2 linked regions of the Thiocapsa rosea genome follow. The protein of the gene in region 2 interacts with the protein of the main gene of each other region in a pairwise test. Links are inferred from orthologs where the notes say so. Each region holds a gene or a part of one and is shown on either strand. Other genes may lie near its edges.

Region 1 (3,119 bases), 690 kb from region 2 along the record:
TTCCTGGATCGGGGTACAGCGGGTAAAGCCCGCCTCTTCGAGTCCGTCGATGATCCGTTGATCGAGCGCGAAGCTGTCGAAGCGGGTCTGAGTGAGGTGTTTGTCGGTCATGACGTGGGGAGTCCCTGGAGCTACGCGCCTCGCGGAGTGGGCAAGGCTTGCAAATTCTCTTCGCTTTGGATCAAATAGCATCTTACTCAAGGGCACATTCCAACGCCAATTCGCCCGCCCGCTCCACGACCCGTTCGCGCCGCGCCCCAGCGACCCCGCTCCGCCGTCATCCGCCGAACGTGATACCGAAACAACCGCCCGTGCCGCAAACACCCTATGGGAGATCACTTCAGTGAGCGATAGCATCGTCCATGTGACCGATGATTCATTCGAAGACGAGGTTCTGAAATCCCTCGAACCCGTGCTCGTGGACTACTGGGCCGACTGGTGCGGACCCTGCAAAATGATCGCACCCGTGCTCGACGAGATCGCCGGGGAGTACGCGGGCCGCATCAAGGTCGCGAAGCTCAACATCGACGAGAACCCCAACACCCCGCCGCGCTACGGGATTCGCGGCATCCCGACCCTGATGCTGTTCCGTCAGGGCGAGGTCGAAGCCACCAAGGTCGGGGCGGTGTCCAAGTCCCAACTGACGGCCTTTATCGACAGCAACCTCTAACGGCCATCGACAACGGCATCCGGTTCAACCTCCCGGCCGTCCCGCGGACCGGAACGGATACCGGCACCCATGGCCATCGATCGACACTCCCGAGGGGCCGCCGCCAAGGCGCCCCGTCCCCGTAAAGCGACCACCCCCAACCGCGTTCCCCCGCAACACGGGCCCTGCCCCGGGGCGTTGCCGAACACCCCCTCACCTCCGCCGACGACAAAAAATGTGATGAACCTAACCGAATTAAAGAAAGCGCCCGTACCCGAGCTGGTCGCACTGGCCCAGTCCATGGAGATCGAAGGCGTCGGGCGGTCGCGCAAACAGGACCTGATCTTCGCCATCCTCAAGGCGCAGGCCAAACGCGGCGAGGACATCTACGGCGATGGGGTGCTTGAGATCCTCACCGACGGCTTCGGATTCTTGAGATCCGCGGACGCCTCCTATCTCGCCGGACCGGACGACATCTATGTCTCCCCCAGCCAGATCCGCCGCTTCGCACTGCGCACCGGCGACACCATCTCCGGGAAGATTCGGCCACCCAAGGACGGCGAGCGCTATTTCGCACTGCTCAAGGTCAACGACATCAACTTCGACCGGCCGGAAAACGCCAAGTCGAAGATCCTCTTCGAGAACTTTACCCCGCTGTTCGCCAACAAGCGGCTCACCCTCGAGATCGGCAACGGCAGCACCGAGGACATCACGGCGCGGACCATCGATCTGGTAGCCCCCATCGGCAAGGGCCAGCGCGGACTCATCGTCTCGCCGCCCAAGGCCGGCAAGACCATGATGTTGCAGAACATCGCCCAATCGATCGGTCACAATCACCCGGACTGCTACCTGATCGTGCTGCTGATCGACGAGCGCCCGGAAGAGGTCACGGAGATGGCCCGCTCGGTGCGCGGCGAGGTCATCTCATCGACCTTCGACGAGCCCGCGACACGCCATGTGCAGGTTGCCGAGATGGTCATCGAGAAGGCCAAGCGCCTGGTCGAGCACAAGCGCGACGTGGTCATCCTGCTCGACTCCATCACCCGACTCGCACGCGCCTACAACACGGTCGTGCCTTCCTCCGGCAAGGTCCTGACCGGCGGTGTCGACGCCAATGCACTGCAGCGGCCCAAGCGCTTCTTCGGTGCCGCGCGCAACGTCGAGGAAGGCGGCAGTCTTACCATCCTGGCCACCGCGCTTGTGGACACCGGCTCGCGCATGGACGATGTGATCTACGAGGAGTTCAAGGGCACCGGCAACATGGAGATCCACATGGATCGCCGCATCGCCGAGCGCCGCATCTTCCCTTCCATCAACATCAACCGCTCCGGTACGCGCCGCGAAGAGCTGCTGATGAACCCCGCCGAATTGCAGAAGATGTGGATCCTGCGCAAGATCCTGCACCCGATGGACGAACTCGCCGCGATGGAATTCCTGCACGACAAGCTCAAGGCGACCAAGACCAACGACGAGTTCTTCTCCTCCATGAAGGGTTAAACCGCGTCTCGGTGTGACATGAAACGCGCTGAGCAGGTCCGCACGCCCTGCGTGAACCAACAACCGATGCAGTCGACGCGGCTTAAGTCTTTATTTTCTTTTGTTCTAAACCGTGTCCGACTCGGATCTCGCGGGGTCCGCCAGACGGCCATTTCAAACGCGACATCAAGGCTCGCTCGGGGCGCGGTTTAGCCATGTACGCGCCGAAGCCGATGCGTCCGCTCTGGCCGCCGCTCATCAAGCGGGACAAGCCCCCTAAGCCAGGGCAGACCGAAGATGAACGGCGCCAGGCGCGAATCCCGCTCACGCATCATGAGATCCTGGCCCTTGCCGAGCCCTTCACGCGTCGGGGGCGGCATGTCGATCTCGCCGGGAGCGACCGACTGGCGCGCCGTATCCGTTTCAAACCAACCGCATATCCGGGCACGCGGGGTGATCCGGGCGGACTCACCGAGACGCTCGTCCTCGAAAACCCGGGGCGACAACACTTCCGACTGACTCGGACGCTGACCGACGCGGCGGGGCGCGTGGCGACCCTGCGCAGCGACGGGCCGGACCCGAAGGCCCTGATCGAGCGGGTCGATGCGGTGGATCCGAGGCGTCAATTCCCCAGGCTCGGCGGGGTGCGGGTGGCCTGCAGTTATCGGATCGAGGTCGACCCGGGCACCGACGGAGGCTCGAACGAGGCGGTGCGTCTCGTCTTCCTCCGCGCCTTGACGGACGTCGACGGGATCGGTATCGAACTCGACGCACAGGTCGGGCATGGGATGCCTGCCGAGATCCGGCTCGTTTCGACCCCGCAGCGCGCGATCCGTCCATCGGAGGATCTGCTGGCGGTCTTGGGATGGGCGTGGCGGTCATTGCGTCCATTCGACAGGGGTTGGCGTGCCCATCTGCGCATCCCGGCGACCGAGCCCGCGCGCACGCCGGATGTGGAAGCCAAGCTCGCACGGACCTTGGAACATCTCGTCAC
Region 2 (3,119 bases):
CCGGTCAGACAGACCTTGGCCGCTTGACGCCGAACCGAGTAGCCAAAGGCCGTGAGCATGCGCTCGGTGTGGTCCCGCGTCGGCGCAGGCTCGGTCACGCAGGTCTCGCCCTCGGCATAGAGGCCCGCCAGCAAGAGGCTCGACTTGACCTGCGCACTGGCCACCGGCATCACATAGTCAAGACCCGTCAGACGCACGACCGGCGTGAGATCCAGCGGCGCCGTACCGCCCTCGGTCGTGCCGATCCGCGCACCCATCCGCGCCAACGGCTCGGTCACGCGCCGCATCGGGCGTTTGGACAGAGAGGCATCGCCCGTCAAGGTCACCGGGAACGACTGCCCGGCCAAGAGACCCGAGAGCAAACGCATCGAGGTGCCGGAATTGCCCATGTCGAGCGGGCCGTCGGGGGCCTGAAGACCCCGCATCCCGACACCCTGCACGCGCACCTCGCCGCCGTCGGGGCCATCGATGTGCACGCCCATGCGCCGGAAGGCGTTCAAGGTCGCCAAGGCATCGGCACCCTCGAGGAACCCGCTGATGCGCGTCTCGCCCTCAGCGATCGCGGCCAGCATGATGGACCGATGCGAGATCGACTTATCGCCGGGAACGCGCAGGCGCCCGCGTAAGGTGCCGCCCGGCGCGACCAGGTAGCGGGTATCCGAAGGCTGTGCCAAGTGCTCTCCCGCGCGACTGCGCCCGGACGGTGAAAAGCCCGGTATGTTAGTCCTGCCGGGGGAGTGGGTAAACTGCGGAATCCTCGGTGCGCACGCGAGCCCCCGAAAGCGGGCCGGTAGAGTGGACGAGGGAAGCGGGCCTCGATCATCGTTTCGGTCACATCGGCAGGTGAACAGGTCACCGACCGCGACCACCCGGGGAACCCATGATGCCTGGACGAAAGCATGACCAAGGCCAAGCAGGGGGTGGTCGCCTCCATGACTCGACCGGTGAATCATCAGACGTGAAATCGCCTAAGCCCTGCGCACGGTGTAGCATGCCGTCGACGTGCCGGGGGCTGACCGCAGCCGTTGAACCTAAACCGCGCCGCCGCCGGCGGTCGTCAAATCTGCCGGGACCGATCCCATCCAAAAACATCGCATACCGCACTGGGCGCGGTTCAGGGCATCCATTCCGTCATCAGGACCATCATGTCGATTACCGAAAAACAAAAACGCTGGCTCAAGAAGCAAGCACACCACCTGAAACCCGTCGTCACGCTTGGCCAGCATGGGCTCACGGAGGCCGTGCTCGCCGAGATCGAGCTGGCGTTGAGCCACCATGAGCTGCTGAAGGTGAAGGTCAATGCCGGCGATCGCGACGAGCGCGACGCCGCGATCGCGCTGATCGGCGAGCGCACCGAGGCCGTCCTGGTCGGGCGCATCGGTCACGTGGCGTCCTTCTACCGCGCCAATCCCGAAAAGCGCGATCCGATCCTGCTCCCGAACCTCTGAGACCACCTCGCCGATCGCATCGGCCGGACGGACAAGCAGCGTAGGATGGGTAGAGCGCCAGCGAAACCCATCCTCCAAACCACCGCGTTGCCGGGTTTCGATCCGATGCCCTGGGCTCGGTCTGGTGTGTCTGGAGTCGGACAGGGTCCTAAACCGCGCCCCCGCTAAAGGCCGTGGATGCACCAAACGTCGAGCTCACTCGAAAATGTCGCATCTCGCTCTGGACTCGGTTTAGCGGTGTTCTTCGACATAGTCCTGCAACGCACGGTCGATACGGCGCTCCCATCCCTGCTCGCCGGCGTGAAAGTACTCAAGCACCTCGCGCGACAGGCGCAAGGTGACCGGCTGGCTTTGCTCTCGCACATCCATCGTCTGGGGCTGGCGCCTCCTTGGAGGTTGAACGACGGCGCCGCGCCAAAAAGACTCGACCGCCGCGGGGTCGCTCGCGTCGTAGGCGCTCTCGGGATCGGACGCCGAATCCGGCGCCGCATCGATCAAAGCGCGACGCTCCTCATCGCTTTCCGGAAACCGCTTGGAGATAGATTCTGGTTTCATGTTTCGTTGCCCTCGCTGACAACGATGCGCCGACGATGGCGCCGGATGTCGGGTGGCCCGGCTCCAAAGCCAGACGCAAAGTGAAAATGACGCATGTCGCTTTGGACGCGGTTTAACCCTTCACCTTCAACGGCGCAAGCATCCGCATGGTGCGGATCTTCAGCTCGACCCTGAACTCGAGCGTTTGGTCGGCGCTGGGCTCGGCGTCGAGGGTGTAGCCGGTCTCCTCGATCGTCGCGTTCTCGGGCAGCTTGGCGGGGTCGATGGTCACGGTCCAGGTGCCGGGTTGCAGACCGGCGAAGCGGAACTCGCCGTTGCCGTTGGTGAGACGGCGATAGACTTGGTCGCCGCTGCGCACCTCGACCAGGATCCCGCCCAGGCCGCGGCTCGGTTTGAGCTCCTCGGAGGTCGGTGGCGGCGGGGCTTTCACGCCCTGCCCGACGCGCACGAAGGTCTGCGACGGCAGCAGGCTGGCGTCCGGCTCGTAGAGCTGGACCTTGCCGGCGATGGTCGCACCGCGGATGAAGGGCACGTCGATCGACGCACCCGCATCGAAATAGAGATCCACCGGCCGCGGCATCTCCAGCGTCGGGATCATCCCGACCGGCAGACTGCCGCCCGCGAGCGTCAGGTCGTAGACGCCCAGCTTGACCGACGGGAACATGAAATAGCCGTTCTCGTCCGTGATGGCGACCAGACGATCCAGCTTAAGCACCACGTTGGACAACCCGGCGCCGGTCTCTTGGTCGAATGCACGGCCGCGCACGGTCGCCACATCCCGCCGGGGCACGGTCGGCACCTCGATCGGCACCATGTAGGAGAGCATGATGCTGTTTTCCATGTTCATGCCGTTGTCGTAGATGGACGCATAGCGCGAGCCGTGGCGCGCCTGGACCGTAATCAGGCTCCCGTTGTCGCGCCGATACCGGTAGGACGCGTTGGCGATCACGCTGTTCTGGTTGTTGTATTGCTGACCCTGGACATTCAGGCTCAGGTCCGACTTGGGGCTGACGGCATAGTTCACGCTCGCCCCGCCCGTGAACCGCGCTGCTTGATCGAAGGTCGCCGCGGCCTCGTTCTCCCACGACAGATAGCCGCCCAGATTCAGGCGCCGCG

Evidence for each region.
Region 1: the proteins of yhbY (region 2) and rho interact in binary tests that used the Escherichia coli proteins (3 or more experiments, as listed by UniProt). The link is inferred for Thiocapsa rosea from one-to-one orthologs.

What each region holds. Positions count from the first base shown.
Region 1 is NZ_RBXL01000001.1:1,169,420-1,172,538, forward strand. Bases 222-3,017 are described here. They hold rho (transcription termination factor Rho), read left to right. Parts: upstream 222-889; coding sequence 890-2,146; downstream 2,147-3,017. Other genes in these bases: trxA (thioredoxin TrxA), read left to right, coding at 344-670; BDD21_RS05370 (hypothetical protein), read left to right, coding at 2,341-3,017. Outside these bases: BDD21_RS05355 (DEAD/DEAH box helicase), read right to left, coding at 1-111; more of BDD21_RS05370, read left to right, coding at 3,018-3,119. UniProt on the Escherichia coli protein: Facilitates transcription termination by a mechanism that involves Rho binding to the nascent RNA, activation of Rho's RNA-dependent ATPase activity, and release of the mRNA from the DNA template.
Region 2 is NZ_RBXL01000001.1:482,164-485,282, forward strand. The notes cover bases 1-2,796. They hold yhbY (ribosome assembly RNA-binding protein YhbY), read left to right. Parts: upstream 1-1,145; coding sequence 1,146-1,448; downstream 1,449-2,796. Other genes in these bases: aroA (3-phosphoshikimate 1-carboxyvinyltransferase), read right to left, coding at 1-674; BDD21_RS02115 (BrnA antitoxin family protein), read right to left, coding at 1,680-2,003; BDD21_RS02120 (hypothetical protein), read right to left, coding at 2,116-2,796. Outside these bases: more of BDD21_RS02120, read right to left, coding at 2,797-3,119.